4 regions of the Ruminococcus sp. 1001713B170207_170306_F1 genome follow, and region 4 is predicted to be linked to each of the others. Evidence: riboswitches for the same ligand, from Rfam matches in the RefSeq annotation. Region 4 holds a riboswitch; each other region holds the start of a gene.

Region 1 (6,162 bases), on a different contig from region 4:
ACGCTTCAGGGGAATCGGTAATATTTCCAGAATTGGATTCTATGGAAACCGGATTCTTGATTTTTTTATCTTTGTCTGCATCGTGAATCTTAAATAGGTTCAGTCTCAACGCGTTGGTAACTACACAGAAGCTGGAAAGGCTCATGGCAGCAGCGCCGAACATCGGGTTCAGGGTCCATCCGAAAATTGGAATCCATACGCCGGCAGCCAGCGGAATACCAATTACATTGTAGAAGAACGCCCAGAAGAGATTCTCGTGGATGTTGCGAAGAGTAGCGCGGCTCATACGGATAGCAGCTGGCACGTCGGAAAGCTGGCTTTTCATAAGGACAATATCTGCTGCATCGATGGCTATATCCGTTCCGGCACCGATGGCAATACCAATATCTGCTCTGGTAAGGGCTGGTGCGTCGTTGATTCCGTCGCCAACCATGGCAACCTTGCCTTTTTCCTTCAGGGAGCGGATGACGCTCTCTTTTCCATCTGGAAGGACGCCTGCAATAACCTGGTCAACACCTGCCTGTGCGCCGATGGCTCTGGCCGTGCGCTTGTTGTCTCCGGTAAGCATAACTACGTGGATACCCATATTCTGAAGCTCTTTGACTGCCTGTGCACTGTCCGGTTTGATTACATCAGCAACTGCAATGATTCCAAGAAGTTTTCCATCTTTTGCGAAAAGAAGAGGAGTTTTTCCTGCTTCGGCAAGCTTCTCGGCCTGGTTCATAAGAGACGGAGAGACAGCTGCCAGAGTGTTGATGTATTTCATGCTTCCGCCGATAAGCGTGGAAGCGCCAAGCTTCGCAGAGAGTCCATTGCCGGGAAGAGCCTGGAATTCTGTGACTTCCTGGGCTGTAAGACCAAGGCTTGCAGCTTTTTCCAGAATGGCTTTCGCAAGAGGGTGCTCGCTCTTTTTTTCAAGGGCGTAGGCAAGGGTGAGAAGATCGTTCTCAGATACGTCGTCTGCAGGGAGAATGTCAGTAACCTCCGGCTGACCGTTTGTGATGGTTCCGGTTTTGTCAAGGGCTACGATCTGAACCTTTCCGGCTTCCTCAAGGGAGACGGCTGTTTTGAAAAGGATACCGTTTTTGGCACCCATTCCGTTTCCAACCATAATGGCAACCGGAGTGGCAAGACCAAGGGCGCATGGGCAGCTGATGACCAGAACGGAAATTCCTCTTGCCAGGGCGTAGCCAGCCTCATGACCGGTAAGCAGCCAGACAATAGTTGTTATAATTGCAATGGTGATAACAGCAGGTACGAAAACACTGGAAACACGGTCTGCGATTTTTGCAATAGGAGCTTTGGTGGCTGCAGCATCACTGACCATTTTGATGATCTGGGAGAGGGTGGTGTCTTCGCCAACGCGGGTAGCTTCACATTTGATGAAACCAGACTGGTTGACTGTGGCTGCAAAGACAAGATCTCCGGCAGCTTTGTCAACAGGGATACTCTCACCTGTAAGGGCAGATTCGTTGACTGCACTGGAGCCTTCGATAATCACACCATCCACCGGGATGTTTTCACCAGGGCGAACAACAAAGGTGTCACCTTTTACAACCTGGTCAATGGGAACGGTGGCTTCCTGGCCGTTTCGGATGACAACGGCAGTCTTGGGAGCAAGCTTCATAAGACCTTTTAAGGCATCCGTGGTCTTGCCCTTGGAACGGGCTTCCAGCATTTTTCCAACGGTGATCAGGGTCAGGATCATAGCGGCAGATTCGAAATAGAATTCCATCATGTAGTGCATGACAAGTTCGGAATTGCCGTCAACCTGGGCTCTGGTCATGGCGAACAGGGCGTAGACACTCCATACAAAGGAGGCCATGGAGCCGAGAGCTACTAGGGTATCCATGTTCGGAGAGCGGTGCCACAGACTCCTGAAGCCACTGATGAAAAATTTCTGATTGATGACCATGACGATTCCTGCAAGAAGCAGCTGTACAAGTCCCATGGCGATATGGTTGCCATCAAACCAGGCTGGCAGCGGCCATCCCCACATCATGTGTCCCATGGAAAAGTACATCAGCACCAGAAGAAAACCTACTGAGGCAATAAGCCGTTTCCTGAGGAGTGGCGTTTCGTGATCTTCCAAGGCTTTCTCAGCATCGGAAACGGATTCCGTCTGACCGGAAGCACCCTTCAGGCTGCAGCCGTATCCGGCTTCTTCTACAGCTGAGACAATGGCAGAGGCTGAGGCAGTTCCTTCCACTCCCATGGAATTGGTAAGCAGGCTTACGGAGCAGGAAGTAACTCCCGGAACCTTGTTTACCGCTTTTTCCACACGGGCGCTGCAGGCTGCACAGCTCATGCCGGTGACGTTGTATTGTTCCATAATAAATTCCTCCTTCGAATACAGTGTTTCGATACCAACGGACTGCTCTGCGCATTCGTACCTCCGCAGGCAGGTACACATTCGGAATGCGCTGGTATCTCACTTCATTAGCTTCTGCAAAGTTGCAACCAGCTCATCAATGGTTTCGTCTTTACCATCACGGATATCTCTTGCCACACAGGTTCGGATATGATTGGCGAGAAGTTCCTTATTAAATGCATTCACAGCGGCATTTACAGCTGCTGACTGAATAAGAATATCGTTGCAGTAAGCGTCATTCTCCAGCATTCCTATAATCCCCCTTATCTGGCCTTCAATACGTTTCAGACGGTTTACCAGCTTCCTGCGCTCTGCTTCGGAACGATCGGTGTGCTTGGTACAACAGCAGGAACAGACCTTCTTGGTAGGTTCCTGGCTGGAAAGAGTTGCAGGATCGGCTGCGGTGTGGCTGCAGCAGGATTCGGATTTATAATCAGCTGTCATAGGCGGACTCCTTTCCTTATATACCCCTTAGGGGTATGTATTTGATGAAACCAATATATACCCTGGCGGGGTATTTGTCAATAAGTAATTCACAGAAAACCTGAGAATTGCGGCGCGAAACCATGCGAAAGCATGATTCCTGTGTATCGCGAAGCGTGTTGCTATGAACGGAGTGAATAGTAATCTGTTTGAAAAATTATTCCCGCAATCTGCACGCCCCACTTTGCGGTATATTTTGCCCGAATTCAGTTGCCGTAGCCCGCTACGGCGCCCTCATCAGGACAAAATCTCCCACAAATTGTGACGCACATCTTGCAGAAAGCCTTTTTCAAACATACTTTAGTTCATAAAAAATACATAAAAAGTTCATAAAAAATATATAATAATATGGTACATATTAAATATCCGAGTCGAATATGTATAATGGTTATAGCGCGAAGGTTGCATCATGAACATGATGCGCAAAAGAGAATCCGGTGAGAGTCCGGAACGATGCCGTCACTGTGTAAGGGAACTGCTTCAGAGCCCACTGGGAAACCGGGAAGGGGGAGCAGTGTTGACCGAAGTCAGGAGAACTGCCTTGGCGTGGAATCTTAGGTCTGCGGTACACAGAACCTGTATTCTCATAACGATACATGAATATTTCCTGAATGTTTTTTGGAAGAAAAGTGTGTATATGAGAATGTGTGCAGTCGCAGAAAATGCGGCTGTTTTTATGCAATGGGAGATTGGTGATAGATTTCCCATGGGATTCTTTATACGTGATTCTATCCGGAAATACAAAAAAAAGAGGAAAAAGAAATGAAAAGAAAATCTTTATTAGCAATCCTTCTTGCAGCTTCTATGGCAGCAAGCATGACAGCAGCAACAGCAACTGTTGCATTTGCAGAGACAGAGGAAGCAGCAGAGGAGACAACAGACGATGCTGAGACAGCTGATGATGCTGAGGCAGCTGACGATGCTGAAGCAGCTGATGATGCTGAGACAACAGACGATGCAGAAGCAGCTGATGACACTGCAGATGCAGATAAGGAAGCGGCTGATAAAGTAGCAGCACTTATCGATGCTATTTATGTTCAGGAGAGAACAGATGATACAGATGAGCAGTGCAAGGAAGCTAAAGAAGCATGGGATGCCCTTACAGATGCTCAGAAAGAGCTTGTAGAGGGAGAAGAGGCAAGTCCAGAGTATTTCGGACGTGACACAGGTGATGCTTCCAAGGATGATCCGCGTAATCAGGACGAGATCGGTGAGAATGAGCTTCTTGTAGTAAGCTTTGGTACTTCCTTTAACGACAGCCGTGCAGAGGATATCAAAGGAATCGAGGATGCTCTTGCAGAAGCATTCCCGGATTGGTCTGTAAGAAGAGCATTTACCGCTCAGATCATTATCAACCATGTACAGGCAAGAGATGATGAGAAGATTGATAACATGCAGCAGGCACTTGACCGTGCAGTAGCAAACGGTGTTAAGAATCTTGTAGTTCAGCCTACACATCTTATGCATGGTGCTGAGTACGATGAGATGGTAGAAGCTATTGATGCTTACAAAGATAAATTTGAATCTGTAGCAATCGCTGAACCAATGCTTGGTGAGGTTGGCGATGACGCTACCGTTATCAACGATGACAAAGCTGCTGTTGCTCAGGCAATCACAGATGAAGCTGTAAAAGAAGCTGGATATGACAGCATGGAAGCAGCTGCAGAAGATGGAACCGCATTTGTATTCATGGGACATGGTACTTCCCATACAGCAAACGTTACATATGATCAGATGCAGACCCAGATGGAGAAACTTGAATTCACAAACGCATTCATCGGTACTGTAGAAGGTGAGCCAGAGGATACAGCTTGTGATGAAGTTATCAATAAAGTAAAAGATGCCGGATTCAAGAAAGTAATCCTTCGTCCGCTTATGGTTGTTGCTGGTGACCATGCAAACAATGATATGGCTGGTGATGATGATGACTCCTGGAAGAGCATGTTCGAGGCTTCTGGAGATTTCGATGAGATTGACTGCCAGATCGAAGGTCTTGGAAGAATTGACGCTGTTGAGCAGCTTTATGTAGCTCATACTCAGGCAGCTATTGATTCCATCGCGAAATAATTATCCTGGTATAAATTGTTATTGCAACAGAACAAAAGCAGCTGCTCCTACACTGTGGGGCAGCTGTTTGAGTAATAAAACAAATACGGCACACACAAGTGTACCGTAAATAAAGAAAAAGCAAGGAGAGTTATTATGAAACGTTCATTAGTCATTTTATTAACAGCTGTAAGTATTTCCGCTATGACAGTAGGAACTGCATTCCCGGCATTTGCAGAAGCCACAGAGGCTGAGGCAGAGGAAACCACAGATGGTGCAGAGAATGCCGCAGACAGCGAACTTGAAGACGGTGTTTATGGTGTAGAGTTTGACACAGACAGCAGTATGTTCCATGTAAATGAGGCTTGCAACGGAAGAGCTACCCTCACTGTAAAGGATGGTAAAATGACCGTTCATATTACTCTCGTTTCCAAGAATATTGAGAATGTTTTCCTTGGAACAGCAGAGGATGCACAGAAAGACGGTGCCGAACTGATTCAGCCTACTATTGATAAGGTAACTTACAGCGATGGCATGACAGAGGAGGTTTATGGATTCAATGTTCCAGTAGAGAAGCTTGATGAAGAATTTGACCTGGCAATCATTGGTAAAAAGGGCAAATGGTATGACCATAAGGTAAGCGTTACGGATGTGCAGGAGCAGACTGAGGAAGAAAAAAATGCAGTTGAGATCGGTGAGGAAGAGAAAAGCGAAGATGCTGATACAACTACAGATGCAGCTGCCGAGGAAGAGAATAAGGATTGATCAATAATCTGAAAGGGACATCACATGAGCGAAAACGGTTCATGCGATGTCCCTTTTTATATTTATTTTGTTTTGCCCTCACCGGCAAAATATTCTTTTGTCAGCTTCACAACTGTACCGGAAAGCAGGAACAAAGCAATCAGGTTGGGAATTGCCATAAGACCGTTAAATGTCTCGGCAATGCTCCACATCAGTCCAAGGTTGGCAGTTGCGCCAAGGATGGCAACCAGGGAATAAATAACCATAAAAGGTTTGATCACTTTTTCAGAGAACAGGAACTCGATGCAGCGGGCACCGTAAAGTCCCCATCCGACTGCTGTGGAAAAAGCGAAGCAGCACATGGCAACTGCTGTAAAAATGGATACCCAGCTTCCATATGTAGAAGTAAATCCAAGGATCGTAAGCTCTGCGCCAGCTGCTTTTCCATAATCAACAGCAACGCCGCTGCAAAGGATAACCAGTGCAGTCAGTGTACAGATCACGATGGTATCTGTAAA
Region 2 (6,162 bases), on a different contig from region 4:
GCTTAAGTCAGATTCGTATTTGGATTCCTCTTCCGGTTTCTTGTCTGGCTTTGGAGTTGCTGTTGGTGTAGGAGTTGCTGTCGGTTTTTTATTTGGTTTTGCAGTGGGTGCAGGAGTTGCTGTGATTGTTGTGTCAGGAGCAGTATCTGGCTGCGGATCATCCTGTACGTCACCTATCTTATTTAAAGTGCTGGACTGGAAAGTCAGGATCCTGTCATACCAGATCTGGTTTTTGTGGGAAAAAGCAGCAACTGCAATTCCATTGTCCAGGGCTTCAACAGGAATCTCATATGTATATTTGCCATTTGCGTCTGCCACATATGGAACCCAGGTGGAGGAATCTGCTGCGGCAGCTTCTTCTTTTGTTCCCAGACATAGATAGTCGTAACCAGTTCCGCTTAAAGTAAGAACAGCTGTCATTTTTCCGTTTTTGGAAGTAAGGACACAGTCAATTACACGGAACATAGATGAACTGGAGTTTACTGTAATATTATAAATTCCGCTTGCACAGCTGCCTGGAGCAGGGGTTGCTGTTGGCTCTGGGGTGGTGGCTGCTTCCGGAGTTGTGCTTGGCACTGGAGTTTCAGTTGGTGCAGGAGTCTCAACCGGTGCTTCGGTAGGCTCTGGGGAAACAGTTGGTTCCGGTGTTGGAGCAGCCTCTCCATATCCTGGAACCGCCGGTACGGTAATCGTCAATATACCCTTTGCGTACCAGTTCTGGCTCTTCTTGGAATGAGGAACGACTGCTATTGTCTGAGCTTCCTTGCTTGCAGTAACTTCAAAGGTGTAGGTATAGCCTCCTGCACTGTTCTCTACTCCTTTGATGGAATTTGCTTCTTTATCAGAGTCACTGGCACTGCCAAGATAGATCATGTCATAATTCTGTTTTGCGGTAGAAAGTGTGACAATATATTTATCCTCCGAAACCTTTACAGTGGAACCGGTGATTACGAACATTGCAAATTCATCACCGTTTTCTTTTACAAGCTTGATTCCGGCATCTGTAATCTCATTCTGGGCTGGTGCCTGGGTTGGAGCTGCAGTTGGCAGTGGAGTGGCAGTTGGCTCAGGGGCTGCAGTTGGCTCTGGAGTAGCTGTTGGTTCCGGGGCTTTCATTCCTGGAACGTTCAGTTTCAAAGCCATATTTGTGTACCATTTCTGATTTTTTACAGAAAATGGTACGATGCTGAAAGTCTGGACCTGTTCACTGGCAGGAACCTCAAAAATGAAAGTATAACCATCTTCATTTTCTGTACCAACGATTGCTGCTGCATTTTTTGCTTCGTCAGGATCTTCTTTAGAACCAAGATAAAGCTTCTCATAGTTCTTTCCGTCAGTATTGAGGGTTATCTTAATTTTATCACCATTTAATTCAGCAGAAGAGCTTTTGATTTTAAGCATTTTATATGCACTGTTATCTTCCTTGTCAATGGTCATGTTGGAACCATCTGGGTTCAGATCCTCTGGCTTTGTTTCTGGTTTATCTGTCTCTTCGGTTTTGCCCTCTTCTGTTGTTTCTGGTGCAGCTGTAGGCTGTGGAGCTTCTGCTTCCTCATTTTTGCTTTCTTCAGCAGGTGATGCAGTAACCTCAGGAGTGGTCTCAGAGGCAGGTGTTTCTGTAGCAGCAGGTGTCTCTTTCACAGCAGAGGCATCCACTGCTGCCGGAGTTACTGTAGTGTCAGTGTTTTCTTCCTCAGCTGTTGCGTTCTCCTGCACAGGAGTCTCAGCAGCAACAGCAGTCTTCTCCGCCTCTGTTTCTGGAGTTGGTGTAACAGAAACCTGTACGTTTGCATCCTCATTTTCTGCCTGTGTAAGTACAGCAGGAGTGACCGTCATCGCGACGGAAAGGAACAGTGCAAGAAAGCGTTTTGAATTTCTTTTCATTTCTTTTTCCTCGATTCTTCCTATTATTTTATAATTTGAATAAATCCCAATTGCTTCTGGAGCCTGTTTGTACAATGGGCAATCCTGACAGGATTATTTCAAAAAAATGCCTGCTTCCTCTGAGAAAACAGGCACTAAAAATTCAATATATTGTATTATCAAATATATTAATGAGAATGAAGTACTTTCTTCGGAAGCTTTCATTAAACGAATTCAGCAGGTTTCCTGACTTACAGATCAACACAGAATCCATCCTTCTCAGCAATATACCAATGGTTTCACTGGATTCTACTCCCTGGTTACAGTGACCGGATCGTTCAGGACTTTCACCTGATTCCCTCTTAGAGCGTGTTGAAAAAATATTCCCACAATCTGCACGCTGTAGCAGACAGATATGTCTGGCACTGAAAACGGATTTATTCAATTCACCTCATTATAGCAGACCGTTATGTCGAAATCAATAGATTTATAGGGTTATTGCTTGTATTTACTGTACCCGACTTCATCTGTGCGGAGAAGTGTTCCATTCTCATCGTAGACACTGCGGTAGGTTTTACAGGTGTTTGGATCGGAATGCTCTGTAGTAATCTCTACCGTATTATTGTCAGTTTGGGTTCCGTAAATGGATACCGTTACGGCTTCCTCTTTTTCATCGTAAGAGGCTTCAATTTTAATTGGATAAGCAGTATTATTCTGAAAACGGAAATCCTGACCTCCCCACACCACTGCTGCGTCCAGACCATCCTCAACATAATCAATTCGGGCAGCGTGATTATGACGCTCAACAATGGTCAGATCAGACTGCAGGCATGCCATAAACAACGTAGTGGAAATCTGGCAGATTCCGCCTCCGATATCCTGGGCATGTTCGCCTCCTACAATTACAGTTGCTTCCCTGTACCCTCGTTCCTCAGTACGTGGACCTAAAGTATCGTTGTAGGAAAAAATCTGTCCTGGCTGAAGTTCCACTCCATCACAGGCTTCCACGGCAAGCTTCAAATTGGCAACACGGTTTTCGGTACCGCCGCCATATGTAGTATAAGTACCAAGAAGATTCAGATAAGGAAGGGCTTCTATCTCTTCTGTAGAAACTTCGGGCACGGTTATTTCAAGGGAGATGGTAATCTTTGCCCCTTCTTTTGCTTTTTCCAGCTTCTTTGCAGCTGACTTCACATCAAATGAAATTCCGGTAACTGCCGGAATAATTTCATTATTTTCCCCCAGAGAAGCATCTGTGGCATCTGTATGTACTTTTTCATAATAGGATTCCAGATCCAGTTCCTCTGGCGGTGTCTTCATAGTAGGACATTCGATAACAGCTTCATAATCTTCTATGGAAATTGCTTTTAGAATCGCTTCTTTCAGTGCATCCATATCCGGACCGATTCCGGTTTTTCCCTTAGTGATAACCAGCTCTGTATCTGTAAGTTCACAGGAAGTCTGTATAGTGGTGGATCCCTTTGAAATTCCAGCATCCTCCAGAAGCTTGTCCAGTTCGTCTTTATTTCTGGCTTCCGGCATAAGGGTGACTTCTTCCTTTGTCTTGCTGTTCATCAGTTCGATGCGGTCAGTTCCATGAGTAAACCAGGCACCATGTCCAAGAGCATAGGCACTTTCTACAATTGATTTTACATCAAGACCGAGAACAGGATAGATGGATACCTTAAAGTTCTTTCCATTCAGGGTAATGGTCATCTGTGTGTTCTCATATTTTTCCTGAAAATCTTTTGAAATTGCGTCAATGGCTTCCTCTTTGGTCATTCCCTGAATGGCTATGCCGTTTATTTTAAGCTTCTTCCAGATTACATTATCTGTAAGAAAATGACACCACAGCCCATACGCACCTGCCAGAATCAGAACCAGGATCAGAACTTTGATCACACCGTTTTTCACTTGTTTTTTCATGTAATAATTTTACCTTTTGCAGTCTTTTTTAGAGCGTGTTTGAAAAAGGCTTTCTGCAAAATATATCGCAAAGTGGGGCGTGCAGATTGCAGGAATGATTTTTCAAACAGGCTTTAGAGCAATGGGGTAAAAAAGCATGTCCGGTTTCCGGTATGGCATGCAGCCCCTACCTGCTCTACTTTTGCCAGAATTGTATCATTATCACAGTCAATAGTCAATGATTTCACATACTGAACATGACCGGAGGTTAGTCCTTTGGTCCAGAGCTCGTTGCGGCTACGGCTCCAGTAAGTCATTTTTCCCAGCTTCAGAGTGGTAAGGTATGCTTCCTCGTTCATGTACGCAAGCATAAGAACTTCGTCTGTTTTGTAATCCTGCACAATAACCGGAACCATGCCGTCACTGTTTAATTTGAAATCTGACCAGGACATTTTGGACTTTAATTGGTTCTGTTCCATATTTTTAATACTCCTTTATGAAAAATTCTTCTGCAATTATGCCACCTGCTTTCATGCTCAATTCGAAAAAAATGAAAACAAGTGGCATATATCATATCGTCTTAATTGTAATTCTGTTTATTCTGCCTTTAGAGACTTCCCTTCGTAGAAAGCACATCTGTAATACGAGGATCATAAGCTACCGCCATATCCAGCGCCTTTGCAAAGCTTTTGAACATGGCTTCTGCCATATGGTGATTATTTCCCGGTGTTAGAACCTTAATGTGAAGATTCATGGCTGCCGTATAAGAAATGGCGTAGAAGAATTCCTTCACCATTTCTGTGGACATATCTCCAATTTTTTCACTGGTAAACGCACCTTCGAAGGAAAGATACGGGCGTCCCCCAAGATCAATGGCGCAAAGCACCAGGCACTCATCCATTGGAAGGATGCAGCTTCCATAACGTCTGATTCCTTTCTTGTCTCCAACTGCTTCTTTAATAGCTGTGCCAAGAACTATTCCTGTATCTTCAATGGTATGATGATCGTCAACCTGAAGATCGCCTTTTACCTTTATCTCCAGATCAAAAAGTCCGTGGCGGGTAAAGCCATCTAACATATGATCAAAAAATCCCACACCTGTATCCAGACTGCTTTTTCCGGTTCCGTCCAGATTCAGCTTTATGGCAATTTTAGTTTCTTTTGTATTTCGTTCAACAGTAGCTTCTCTTGTCATGACTGCTCCTTTTTATCTTCCTCTTCAAAGCGGACTGCAATGGAGTTGGCATGTGCAGTTAGCTGCTCGGAGGATGCAAAACGGATGATGTCCTTGTGGATTTCCTGTAATGCAGACCTGGAATAATATACAATACTGGATTTCTTAATAAAATCGTCGACGGAAAGTGCAGAGAAGAACTTAGCTGTTCCGTTGGTAGGAAGAACGTGGTTTGGTCCGGCAAAGTAATCACCAAGAGGCTCAGAACTGTACTCTCCAATGAAAATAGCGCCTGCATTTCGCACCTTCATCATTACCTCAAAGGCGTTTTTGGTGACAATTTCCATGTGTTCAGATGCAATCTCATTCGCTGCTTCAATTGCTTCATCCATATCTTCTGCAATAAGGATATATCCAAAATTTTCCAGAGATTTCTCAATGATCTCTTTTCTGGAAAGAACCTTCAGATAACCTTCAATCTCTTTCTCTACATTCTGTGCCAGTTCTGTACTGGTAGTAATAAGGATTGCAGAAGCCATCTCATCGTGTTCTGCCTGGGAAAGAAGGTCTGCAGCTACATAGTGTGCATTTGCAGTTTCATCTGCAAGGACAAGGATCTCACTTGGACCAGCAATGGAATCAATGCTCACATGTCCATAAACAGCCTTTTTTGCAAGGGCTACAAAAATGTTGCCAGGTCCTACGATCTTGTCTACCTTTGGGATGCTTGCAGTACCGTAAGCAAGTGCTCCGACTGCCTGTGCACCACCAACTTTGTAGATCTCATCAGCGCCTGCTTCTTTGGCAGCAACCAGAGTGGAGGGATTTACTTTACCGTCTTTTCCAGGAGGTGTGGTCATAACGATGTGAGGTACTCCAGCCACTTTTGCCGGCACAATATTCATTAATACAGAAGAAGGATAAACTGCTTTTCCGCCTGGAACATAAACACCTACACGATTTAATGGTGTTACTTTCTGACCAAGCATGGTGCCATTTTCGGTACTGGTAAACCAGCTGTTCTGACGCTGTTTCTCATGGTAGCTGCGGATGTTTACAAGTGCCTTGCGGATAACTTCCAATAAGGATGCATCAACTGCTTTATAGGCTTCTTCGATTTCCTCTTCGGTTACACGTATGGTTTCCGGAGTTACCTCTACTTTATCAAATTCTTTTGTGTAAGAAAAAAGAGCTTCATCCCCTTTTTCTTTTACATTTGC
Region 3 (6,162 bases), on a different contig from region 4:
TTTATAAAGCAATTGATGCTTTTGATTTTTCAGGATACAAGGAAGCGGTTTTCTGTGGCTATGGAGAGCCTACTATGGCGCTGGATAAGCTGATCGCCGTCAGTGAGTATATGAGAAGCAAATATCCGGCACATTTGGACCGCGATGGGAAGCCCTGTCCGGGAATCAAGCTTCGTCTGAACACCAACGGTCTTGGAAATCTGATCAATAAGCGCTCTATAGCGAAAGAGGTCTGTCAGGCAGTTGATATTGTTTCCATCAGTTTAAATATGCCAGATGCCAAGTCCTACAACGAAGTGGTACGCCCGGCTTACGGCGAGAAAGCCTTTGATGCCATGCTGAAATTTGCGCAGGATTGCAAAAAATATACAGAAAATGTGAAATTCACGGTTGTAGACTGTATCGAGGAAGAAAACGTTGAGAAAAGCCGTAAAGTGGCAGAGAAGCTTGGAATTCCGCTGAGAGTACGGGAGTATACGGCGGAATAAAATTGAGGAAAAAAAGACATCAATGCAGATGCATCATAAAATCAGTTGGAGACACTTTCAAATGTGCGCTGGATTTATCTATGAGATTTTATGAAAAATGGAAAAATCTGCATTGGTGTCTTTTGATATCTGTAGGTTATTTTTCTGCATTTGCAAAGCATTTGAAATGCCAGGTCTTGGGTCAGACCTATTTTTTTATAAGGTGTTGTAAAATTTCCCGGAACTGGGGTACACAGGCCAGTATATCCGAATTCGCAAGATAAGGCGGCTCTTTATTTTCCCAGTCCGTGATGGTACCGCCTGCTTCTCTTAAAATAACGGTAGCCCCGCTGTAATCCCAGGGCTTCAGATTTTGTTCCAGATAAGCGTGTTGTCTGCCGCAGGCTACATAGCAAAGGTCAAGGGCAGCAGAGCCGGTGCGCCTGAAATCTGCACAGTTCATAAAAATATTGTAAAATACCGGGAACAGGTCCTTTGCCCTGTTTTTTTCATAAGGAGAGGAGCCGAAAGACACCACAGCATCTTTGAATTCCGGCTGGTCGGACGCATGGATAGGAGTTCCGTTCAGATAGGCACCTTCTCCTTTGGCACCGTAGAAGAGTTCCTCTGTAAAGGGATTATAGACCACTCCGAAAGTGATTTCCCCGTTTTCATAAAGTCCCAGAGAAACTGCGCTTAAATGATAATCCCGGATTAAATTGGTGGTTCCGTCAATGGGATCCAGAATCCAGTAAGATTTCCGGGAATTCAGTCCAAGGTTCTCTTTCTCTTCGGCAATCAACCGGATTTCAGGAAATTCTTTTTCAAGGGCTTCCTTCAGGTAATTTTGTACGGCAACATCTACGTTGGTAACGTAATCGGCAGCCCCTTTTTCGGTAACCTTTTCGTGAGTCATTTCCTGGAGAATCAAGGGTTTGGCCTGTTTGACCAGCTCTATGATTCTGGCTTGGTTTTCTTTATTCATGTAAAAATACCTCCTAACGCATGTTAAAAATTTCAACAATTTGTATGATTCAGAGAAAATTTACCATAAACGGAAAGGAAGGGCAAATGAAAAATTAAGCTGTAAAAAACGAAGATCACCTCTGGATATAAAAAGTCCCGCCGGGTTGCGCATTCTTGCCGAAACAAGACTAAGCGTGGCGGGTTCTATTACACATATTTTACTTGGAACGAACCAATCTGTCAATACTTTGAGACAGGTTTGCTAAGATATTTTTTGGCTGTGTCAAACATTGCTAAAGAAATATCTTTACTTTATTTAAAGCGTAAGTTATAATAATTCTGCTTAAAAGAATAAATGTGCCAAGTGCTGAAAAATATATAAAATTTGTACTATTTTCAGAAGAGGGAATCAGGTGAGAATCCTGAACGATCCGGTCACTGTATTCAGTTATGCCACATTCATATCCATTGCATTTTTATGTGAGAAGGGAATGGGGATTTAAGCTGTAAGCCAGGAAACCTGCTTGGTTCATAGAAAGAAACTTCCGTGTAAAGTGCTGTCTTTCGTATCATGTTTTTTTGTGATGCCCGCTTTTTCATGGAAGCGGACTTTTTTCTTTTAAAAACAAAAAAACAAAAGAAAAAATAAGGAGAAAAAGCATGAAAAACATGAAAACAGCAGCAGGAATGTTATGTCTGGCAGGAATTCTCAGCCTGGGAATGGGAACAACTGTATTTGCGGAGGATGGAGACAGCCATTATCCCGTAACAATCACAACCTACAATTATGAGAACGAACCGGTTGAAATGACTTTTGAGAAAGCTCCGGAGAAAGTATTTGCATATGCAAACTCCAATATCGAAGAGCTTCTGGCACTTGGTCTCGGTGATAAGATCGTAGCTGCTTGCGGTCTGGACGGTGATGTGCGTGAGGATTTAAAAGATGAATTTGACAAGATTCAGTATATGGATACCAAGCCATCCAAAGAGGAAGTTGTTGCAATGGAGCCTGATTTTATTGCGGCATGGTATTCTTCTTTCAGTGATGACTGGCTTTCTGATGTAAGCTTCTGGCAGGAGAGAGATGTAAATACATACATGTCCCTGAACAGTGCTGCAAAGGGACCGGCTTCTGAGTTCCCACGTACAATTGAAGACGAATATGAGGATATCCTGAACCTTGGCAAGATCTTTGATTGCGAAGACAAGGCAGAAGAAATCGTTGATCAGATGAAGGGTGAGATTGATAAAGTAAAAGAGCATGTAGAAGGAACAGACCCGTTATCTGTAGCAGTTCTTGAGGATGAGGGAGATTCCTTCCGTGTATATGGAACAGAGACACTTGGCGGAAATATTCCGGAGACACTTGGTGCAGAGCTGAAGCTTGGTGCAGAGAACTCTGAAAACGTTGGTGCAGAGGATCTGATTGCAGCTGATCCGGATGTATTATTCATGATCAACTATGATGGATTTATGACAGCTGATGAGGCAATCGCTGATATTACAGATAACCCTGCATATGCAAGCCTTTCTGCAGTTAAGAACAACAAAGTATTCTCTGTAAACCTGAACGAGGTATACTGCAGCGGTGTCAGAACCTATGATGGAATTATGACATTTGCAAAAGCATTATATCCGGATCTGTACGAATAAAATGAAAAGAAAACCGGATTTTAAAAATGGAATTTTTCATGGAAAGCCGATTTATGTGCTGGCGGTGATATTACTGGCTGTGTTTCTGGTGATATCCATTCTGACTGCAGTTACCATTGGTTCTGTAGATCTTTCCGTGAAAGATGTGTATAGTGTTATTCTGTATAAATTATTTGGAATCGGGGATCCGGAGGTTTATGGTGTAGGAGCCATGTCCGATATTGTATGGTTTATCCGCCTTCCCCGTATTCTTCTTGCAACAGCCGTTGGCATGGGTCTGGCAGTTGCAGGTGTGGTAATGCAGGCCATTGTGAAAAATCCGATTGCAGATCCGTATATTCTGGGTATTTCCTCTGGTGCATCTCTTGGTGCAACAGTGGCAATCTTTCTTGGAGTTGGAGCCGTATTTGGCTCCAACTCTATTGGAATCTGCGCATTTATCGGAGCCTTCCTTATTTCTGTACTGGTACAGATCACTGCAAATATAGGAGGCCGGGCAAATTCGGTCCGACTTCTGCTTGCAGGTACAGCACTTGGAAGTGTGTGCAGTGCATTTTCAAACTTTGTTGTCTATATTGCGGGCGACAGAGATGGAATCCAGACAGTTACTTTCTGGCTGATGGGAAGTCTGGCAGGTGCGAAATGGGAAAATCTGGCTGTGATTATTCCCTGCGTTTTTATAGCAACCCTGTTTTTCTGCACCCAGAGCCGTATTCTCAATATGATGCTGCTTGGAGATGAGGTATCCATCACATTAGGAACTGACCTGCACAGATATCGTCAGGTGTATCTTGTAGTGACAGCACTGTTGATCGGTTTTGTGGTATATTCCGCAGGTATCATTGGATTTGTAGGACTCATTATTCCTCATGTGGTACGAATGTTCTTTGGAACCGATCACAAGAAAATGCTTCCACTGTCAGCACTTAGCGGTTCCATTTTCCTGATCTGGGCAGATGTTGCTTCCAGGATCATTATTCCCAAGAGTGAAGTCCCAATCGGAATCCTGGTATCCATGATCGGAGCACCTTGCTTTATTTATCTGCTGGTACGCAGATCTTATGGATTCGGAGGTGAGAAATCATGAAACTGACAGCTTCTGATATCCATGTGGAGCTTGGCGGAAATGAGATTCTTAAGGGAATTGACGCAGCCATAAAGGAAAAGGAATTTGTAGGAATCATAGGACCAAACGGAAGTGGAAAAAGTACATTGCTGAAATGTATTTACCGTGTACTGAAGCCAGATACCGGTGTGATCATGTTGGATGGAAAACCGCTGAACGAATATAAGGTAAAGGATTCTGCAAAAGCACTGGCAGTGGTGTCCCAGCACAACTACTATAATTTTGAATTTTCCGTACAGGAAATTGTAATGATGGGAAGGGCGCCTCATAAGAAAACCATGGAACGGGATAATGCCGAGGATTATAAGATCGTGGAAGAGTGTCTGGAAAAAGTGGGAATGCTTCCCTATCGGCACCGTGTTTTTTCCAGTCTGTCTGGCGGTGAGCAGCAGCGAATCATTCTGGCAAGAGCTCTGGCGCAAAAAACTGACTGTCTGATCTTGGATGAGCCTACCAACCATCTTGACATCAAATACCAGCTTCAGCTTCTGGATATTGTAAAAAGTCTCGGGATTACCGTAATCGGTGCTTTGCATGATCTGAATATTGCAGCAGCATATTGCGACCGGATCTATGCCATGAAGAACGGTCGTCTGGTGGCTTGCGGAACTCCGGAAGAAGTCATTACAGAAGATTTTATACATATGTTGTATGAAGTAGATGCAACTGTAAAAAAGGATGAATACGGCATGCTGAATGTTACATACCATCCTTTGCATGTGAAAAAATAAAGGAAAAGTGGAGGAAAGCTGAATGAGCGATACAGCAAAAAAAGGAATTCTTGTAGTCAGCTTTGGTACCAGTCATGAAGATACCAGAGCAGTGACCATTGATGCGATTGAAAAAGAAATTGGAGCTGCTTTTACAGATTGTAAAATTTATCGCGCATGGACCAGCAAAATGATTCTCGCCAGAATTGAAAAGAGAGATCATATTCACTATGACAATGTGGCAGAAGCAATGGAGCGTATGAAAAAGGATGGAATTACAGATGTGATCATTCAGCCTACTCATGTAATGAACGGTGTGGAAAATGATCTTATGAAAAAGGATGTTCTGGCGTATGCAGATCATTTTCAGTCTGTGAAATTCGGAGCTCCTCTGCTTACAACAGAAGAAGATAATGAGTATGTGGTGAAAGCGGTTGCAGATGAGTTCCCTGTAATTAAGGATAAGGAAACGGCACTTGTGCTTATGGGGCATGGAACCGAGCACTACGCAAATGCCGTTTATGCCGCACTGGATTACAGGTTCGAGGATATGGGATATGAAAATGTGATCGTAGGAACTGTGGAAGGTTATCCCGAAATCAACCAGGTCATGAAACAGCTTGGAAAATGCGGGGCAAAAAAAGTGGTAATCGCGCCGTTTATGATTGTTGCCGGTGACCATGCGAAAAATGACATGGCAGGAGATAAAGAAGACTCCTGGAAAAATATCATCAGCAAAGCTGGCTATGAAGTGCAGACAGTTCTGAAAGGACTGGGGGAATATGAAAGTATTCGAAAACTCTTTGTGGAACATGCGAGGAAAGCAGTATGATTAAAATTGGGACACTGACCTGCCTTCACTCCAATAATGTGTGTGCCAGAGTGGGATGCCTGAAGGCCTTTCAGAATCGCAGTGACTTTTTTGAGGGATATTCTCCAGACACACTTCTGGGAGCAATGATGACCTGTAATGGATGCAAAAGTGCAAATCCCAAAGAACCGGATGTGGATGAGGGAATTCTGGAAAAAATAGACAGGCTGGTCAGTGAAGAAATTAAGGTGATGCATGTGGGAGCCTGTCGTCTGGACAGGGAGAAAAAAGAGTGCCCAAGAATTGCCAAAATCTGTGAGATGATAGAATCCAGGGGAATCCAGGTGGTAAGAGGAACTCACAGAGAATCCTGAAACAGGATAGAGAAATCGTATAGGAGAAACTTCCAGGCAGATTGTGGAAAATAGT
Region 4 (6,162 bases):
ACAACGCCAGGGCGTGTCCCAGACCTTTCGTCTGGGCATACTCTCCTGGCGTATCTACGATCACATCAAAATTATTTACATATTGTGTTTTATGATAATGTATTTTTTCACCATGCAGGGCCTGGGTCAAAGTAGTTTTTCCAGCCTCGCTGCGACCGATCAGAACAAGTTTCTTCATATTCTGTCAAGTCCTTGTAATGGGGCATAAAGTAAAGCCCAGTTTATTTCCCACATAGTCCAGAATTGCGCTGGTAGAAGCTTCTACTTCCGACACAGTACCTGTGATGATCAGGCTTCCGCTGAAACGATCAACAAACCCCAGTTCAACGCCAGATGATTTCATCGCAATATCTGCCATAATGATAGCAGTTTCTGCCGGACTTACAGTCATGATCCCAATGGCCGCTCTTGAGTAATCCAGAGATGGATCAAGACCCAGCTTGGTGTAAAGAATCTTATCCGGATTGGCAATGATATGTGCCAGGGAAATCTGCTTGCCTGGCACAAGCTCCTGTACGATTCTCTGTTTCATTTCCGGAGACATATTATCTGTGTATCCCATTTTCTCCTCCTGAATAAAGAGTTTTTATAATCTGATTTGATTATACCTTTCTGATTTCCAAGTGTCAACAAAAAGCAACATTTCCTGGCATGTTATATGTGGTTTTTCTTGTAGTACAATGTTGTTTTTATTTGTTTTCTCTGTTTTTTCTTATTTATGATTGACATGTTTTTTTCCCTCTGGCATACTAAAGTTAACTGTAAATGGCTTTTCAAAACACTTTTATAGTGAAATTACCAGCTGCATATATTCACGTAATCTTGACTAGGAGATGATTTTATGTATCTTTCTGATATACACACACATTCCATTGCCAGCGGACACGGCACAACCTGCACCATCAGCGACATGGCAAAGGCTGCTTCTCAAAAAGGGCTGAAGCTTCTTGGAATCACAGACCACGGACCAGCCACTCTGGCTGCCGGAACTTCTTCTTATTTCCGAAGCCTGATCTATTCGCCCAGGAAGCGTTTCGATGTGGAATTATTATATGGAATTGAACTGAACATTCTGGATACCGATGGAAAAACAGATCTGCCACAGGAGCTTCTTGATAAGCTGGACTACGCAATCGCCAGCATGCATTATCAGAATTTCCGGCCAAAGACCAGGGAAGAAAATACTGCTGCTTTTCTGAACGTAATGAAGAATCCGGTTATAAAGATCCTGGGACACATTGATAATCCCCAGTATGACATAGATTACGACGCAGTTGTAAAGGCTGCCGGTGAAAACGGTGTTCTCCTTGAGATCAACGAAGCTTCCCTGGCACCTTACGGATATCGGGGCGATACCCATGCCAACTGCGCGCAGATCCTGTCCTGCTGCCGGAAGTATCTGGTTCCAATCGTGCTTTCCAGTGACAGTCATGGAACAGAGCATATTGGAGACTTCACTTATGCCGCTGATTTCGTTCATAATGCTATGTTTCCAGAGGGTCTGATTCTCAACAACCAGATTCCGAAATTAAAGATGCTGTTAAGCATACGATAAAAAGGATCCAGCTTGCAGAATTCCAATGGAATTTTGCGTTGCGCAAAAACTCTCCGAGAAATATAAATACGTAAGCTTAACTTCGTATATATTCCGGAGAGTTTTTTATACTTATTTCTTTGATTACTCATTTTCATTTTTATGATCTGCTTCTCTTACTTTCTGCATCATCGCAGCAAGTTCCTGATATTTTCCTGTCACATAACCGTAGTTTTTCTTCTTATGAGGTAGCTGACAATTCGTACAATCTTTAAATCCCTTCTCATTATATTTGAAATTTCCGCCGCATTTTTCTCCAAGGGCATAAAGCGGGCAATAGCAGAACAGACAGTTAAAGTTCTCTGGATCAGCTCCTTTATGGCATGGAAAATACTCACATTTCTTATGGCTGAAATAAGCGTATTCTTTGTCTTCCCAATATTTTTTCTCCATATTTCTCTCCTTATCTCATACAACTCAAAACAAAATATTCTTTATATTCTATTTCGTAATGCACAAAAATCAAATGATAAAAATGACTCCCGCTTACAGGAATAGAATATTGCCAGAGCGTGTTTAAAAAAGGCTTTCTGTAAGATGTGCGTCACACCCTGCAGGAGATTACGAGAATAATTCTACAAACAGGCTCAGGAAAAGTGTAAAAAAAATACCGCATATGCGGCTTCTGAATCATCATTATTTAAGAGGGAGCGATGCTACTCCGGGGTAGAATATGATCCGTTCATATATACGCGGAGGGAACGGTTTCATCCGAAGTAGTATCGCCTGCCATTTAATCTGTATAATTCTTCTGAACAGGCGATCATTCCATAAAAAATGTCCACTCACAAAAGCGGACAACATCTCAGGGCTGCGGATTCCCCAAAACTGGTTGTTACACTTTCATCGGAAGTTTAACCTCGCCATACCAAGCAGGTTTCCTGGCTCCAGAATCATCACTTCCTCTCTCCTTCTCATGCGTAAGCACAATGGACTATGAGATTCGCTCCTCTGTTACAGTGACCGGATCGCTCAGGTTTCTCACCTGATTCCCTCTTTCTGCCAGCTTATAGCTGTCAGCACTTAATATGTTCACTATGGAATTATACTGACATCATATTACCACCGGTCACTGTCTTTGTCAACCATTTGAAAGGATTTTTTGTTATTTTTTTATCAACCTGATGGTGCTGTCACGGCGTGAACAGCAGCGTCAGCTTCTCCAGAATCTTCTCCATCAGGATTTTCGCTGTTTTTTCATGAGATCTGTGCCCAGGGTGCTGCCTTGATCCAAATTCTCCTTCCTGTGTATCCGGAAGCTTCACAAATTCCACGCGCTCATCCCCTGTTTTTCTTTTATAATTCCCCACTGCTTTCTCAAGCGTAGGCAAAATCTCAGCTCCAAGCATTCCATAACACCACAGAATATAGCTTTCTGGATTACATACGCGCAGTTTTCTCAAAAAGTCTTCCACAGCCTTTCCAACTCTGTCCATATTCTTCGTGCCGCTGCTGTCGTTTGTCCCCAGATTCACTACGATCACATCAGGCTGAAACTTCTGGAAATCCCATTTTTCCATAGCACCCAGTTGTTTGTTTCTTTCTCCATTTAAAAGACCGCACACCTGCTCATAATATAGCGGGATTGCCTGCTGCTCATTGCCTTCCCAGGAACAGAAAACGCCCCAGCCGCTCTGACTGATGCAATTGTACACCGCGCCCAGTTCTTTTGCTGCCATATATGCATAATTATCCACGGCATTGAAGCAAAAGGAATTCCATGTCATTTCTTCTCCTGCACCGCTGCCGCCCTCACCAGAGGTAATGCTGTCCCCTATTACCTCCAATCTGAGCTTTGGTGTTTCAAGAGGTAAAAACTCACCGTCAGTTTCAACCTCCAGAAGCTGAAGCAATGTTTTTTCATCTGTGGGAAACGCAGGGGTATCACGAAGAAGCTTTACATTTCTTACCTTATCCCTTTCCATATTACGGAAAAGACAGATTTCCTGTTCTCCCTTATTTACTATAAGCCGTTGGGACAATACGCCGTCTACGATCACATCCACCCATGGCTCAAAAACATCATAATCGGAGCGGATTTTCACCCATATTTCTGTTGCTTTTACATTCAGTTCAATTCCGGAAGCGGTCCAAAATAGTGTTACCGGTTCCAGACTGCCATTCGTTCTTCCTAATATTCTTAAATATGGAATTTCCTTCATCTGATAATGGCTAAGCATTTTTCTCCACCTCTCATCTGGCTATACGAAATATTTATGTTACGATTTTCAGACAATACTTTTATTCTTACTATACTTCTTTTTTCTTTGCTTTTCCACATTATTTTCAGTAAAAAGCCCCTTCCGGATTTTCATCTCCGGAAAGGGCTCACAAATTCATTTATTCAGATTACACAAGACGTCTTACAGAAGTAATCGTTCTGTATGCAGCATTATCGCTGACCTTGATGCCATCTCTGGCATTGGATGCATGGACAATCTGTCCATTTCCCATATAAATTGCAACATGTCCGCCATAGCAGATCAGGTCGCCTGGCTGAGCATCCGCATAGGATACTTCATATCCGGCATTCTGCTGCTCATAAGATGTTCTTGGAAGACTTACGCCAAAGTTTGCATATACACTCTGCACGAAGCCGGAGCAGTCAGCACCACTGGTAAGGCTTGTTCCTCCCCATACATATGGGTTTCCAACAAACTGTGTTGCATAGGATACAACAGAAGAGCCAGAACCTGAAGAACTGCTGGCTAATGAACTGTCAGAAGAACTATCTGAGGAACTGCCGGAGCTGCTTGCATCGGAATTATAATCAACTGTATTGTCAGTATCAATTACATTACCATACTCATCATATTCATAATCAGAAGATCCATCAGAAGAACCACTTACAACATTTCCATCTTCATCATACTGAACATCTTCTGAAGAATTATCTCCATTCTGAGCTGCTTCCTGGGCTGCTGCAGCTGCTGCGGCCTCTGCCTCTGCCTGACGTCTTGCCTCTTCTTCTGCTGCAATACGTTCTGCCTCAAGCTGCTCAATTTCTGCCTGCTGCTGTTCCAGAAGGTTCGCATACTCAGTAGCCTGCTGCTGTGCATATGCGATCTCGTTCTCGCAATCAGCACTGTTCGCACGGGTTACATCCAACTGATACTGAAGGTTAGACTGCTGAGCCTCATATTCTTCCTTCATGGTCTCAAAATCAGCCTTCTCCTGCTCATACTGTTCTTCTAACTTCTGAACCTCTTCAATTGTTCTTGCATATTTCTGAAGGCTCTCTCTGTCCTGCTCATACATCTGCTGTGTATACTCAGCTCTGGTAAGAAGGTCTGCAAGGTTATCTGCATTTAACATCATCTGGAACCATGCATTATTTCCACCTTTTTCATAAAGATACTGGATACGTTTCTTCATGGCGCTGTACTGTTTATCCTTGGCATTCTGTGCCTTGGTCAGGTCGCCCTGTGTTTTTTCAATTTCTGCTTCCTTGGAAGCGATATCATTCTCAAGAGTCTGAATGGAAACCATCACATTTACAAGATCAGAATTCAAAGATTCGATCTGACTCTCAAGCTGCTGCTTCTGATCCCACAGAGCACTCATACGTGCATATGTAGCATCCAGCTGCTGACTTGTCCAAGCCTGCTCTTCTCTTAAGTCACTCTCACGGTCAGCCATTACGCTTACAGCCTGTGAGCCGCACATTAAAATTGCCAGTGTCAGACATACAATTCTTTTCTTCATGTTTCATCACCCTCGTTAATCATTTTGATAATCTAAAATAACTTAATTTGTAATATGTTTGCAATATTTCATTCAATCTTGCTACATATTAACACACCCTTGCAAAGATTTCAACCCTAATTTGCAATAAATTTTAAATTTCTGTAACATTTCGTAATATATTCGTTTGAATTAAGCTTTTTTCCACAAGAAAGAATCCTGCTTTGCAGGATTCTCCGCCTGCGGCGGGTCGCTATAAGCGACATCTACCTTTCCGCCGCTTCTGGATCCTGCCCGGCAGGGCTTTTTTATGCTATAGGGAATTCCAACGTAATTTCCTATAGCATAAAAAAAGAGAACCGGCGTTTCCACTGGTTCTCTTCCATATAATTATTATTTTCCAAACAGGTCATACAGAATCTGATCTGCTGTCATATTATAATAACCATCCGGATCAGAAAGTGTATTTCCATTCCATCTCAGATAGTTACCATTTCGAATATAGTTTCCAACAGATGGATGATAATTAAAAATACTGTATCCGGAATACAAGGACATATACTTCTTCGCAAGGGCTACAGCCTCACTGGAATAGCTTCCTGTAGGTGTGGTAGTTCCGGAAATCTGGACACCTGCCTGCGGAGTAGAGTGGATGATAACAACACTCTTATCACTGCACTGACCAAGAACGATCCATGTATGACCATCATTGTATCCGATATCGCCAGGCTTCAGCTCCCAGCCATTCTGTGACAGGTAGGACTGGTTTACAATTGTACCCCATCCTTTGCCCTTGTAATAGCTTCCGATCTCACCAGATACCACTGTGTATCCATAACCTACGCCTGACTGAGTCTGCATTACCTGGTAAGCGGACCAGCCTA

Evidence for each region. Region 4 has a riboswitch for cobalamin ahead of I4V84_RS08060 (cysteine-rich small domain-containing protein). Riboswitches for the same ligand answer to the same signal wherever they lie in the genome.
Region 1: linked by a shared signal. The riboswitch ahead of I4V84_RS07150 (sirohydrochlorin cobaltochelatase) and the one ahead of I4V84_RS08060 (cysteine-rich small domain-containing protein) in region 4 are both predicted to bind cobalamin.
Region 2: linked by a shared signal. The riboswitch ahead of I4V84_RS16555 (hypothetical protein) and the one ahead of I4V84_RS08060 (cysteine-rich small domain-containing protein) in region 4 are both predicted to bind cobalamin.
Region 3: linked by a shared signal. The riboswitch ahead of I4V84_RS08940 (ABC transporter substrate-binding protein) and the one ahead of I4V84_RS08060 (cysteine-rich small domain-containing protein) in region 4 are both predicted to bind cobalamin.

Annotation. Positions count from the first base shown of each region.
Region 1 covers NZ_JADPEX010000008.1:81,170-87,331, forward strand. The annotation lists gene I4V84_RS07140 (heavy metal translocating P-type ATPase) at 1-2,332, opposite strand, end outside; gene I4V84_RS07145 (metal-sensing transcriptional repressor) at 2,432-2,815, opposite strand; partial or broken gene I4V84_RS20400 (DUF6783 domain-containing protein) at 2,977-3,087, opposite strand; partial or broken gene I4V84_RS20405 (DUF6783 domain-containing protein) at 3,064-3,165, shown strand; cobalamin riboswitch at 3,237-3,413, shown strand; gene I4V84_RS07150 (sirohydrochlorin cobaltochelatase) at 3,617-4,921, shown strand; gene I4V84_RS07155 (hypothetical protein) at 5,057-5,665, shown strand; gene I4V84_RS07160 (sodium:alanine symporter family protein) at 5,728-6,162, opposite strand, start outside.
Region 2 covers NZ_JADPEX010000031.1:23,434-29,595, reverse strand. The annotation lists gene I4V84_RS16555 (hypothetical protein) at 1-1,884, opposite strand, end outside; cobalamin riboswitch at 2,082-2,255, opposite strand; gene I4V84_RS16550 (VanW family protein) at 2,359-3,789, opposite strand; gene hisI (phosphoribosyl-AMP cyclohydrolase) at 3,903-4,247, opposite strand; gene hisB (imidazoleglycerol-phosphate dehydratase HisB) at 4,376-4,963, opposite strand; gene hisD (histidinol dehydrogenase) at 4,960-6,162, opposite strand, start outside.
Region 3 covers NZ_JADPEX010000012.1:24,664-30,825, forward strand. The annotation lists gene I4V84_RS08930 (TIGR04100 family radical SAM protein) at 1-488, shown strand, start outside; gene I4V84_RS08935 (inositol monophosphatase family protein) at 676-1,452, opposite strand; cobalamin riboswitch at 1,779-1,976, shown strand; gene I4V84_RS08940 (ABC transporter substrate-binding protein) at 2,094-3,086, shown strand; gene I4V84_RS08945 (iron ABC transporter permease) at 3,088-4,173, shown strand; gene I4V84_RS08950 (ABC transporter ATP-binding protein) at 4,170-4,943, shown strand; gene I4V84_RS08955 (sirohydrochlorin cobaltochelatase) at 4,966-5,754, shown strand; gene I4V84_RS08960 (CGGC domain-containing protein) at 5,751-6,107, shown strand.
Region 4 covers NZ_JADPEX010000010.1:25,922-32,083, reverse strand. The annotation lists gene I4V84_RS08075 (EutP/PduV family microcompartment system protein) at 1-178, opposite strand, end outside; gene I4V84_RS08070 (BMC domain-containing protein) at 185-562, opposite strand; gene I4V84_RS08065 (phosphatase) at 842-1,555, shown strand; gene I4V84_RS08060 (cysteine-rich small domain-containing protein) at 1,679-1,987, opposite strand; cobalamin riboswitch at 2,448-2,636, opposite strand; gene I4V84_RS08055 (GDSL-type esterase/lipase family protein) at 2,728-3,774, opposite strand; gene I4V84_RS08050 (C40 family peptidase) at 3,944-5,299, opposite strand; gene I4V84_RS08045 (N-acetylmuramoyl-L-alanine amidase family protein) at 5,672-6,162, opposite strand, start outside.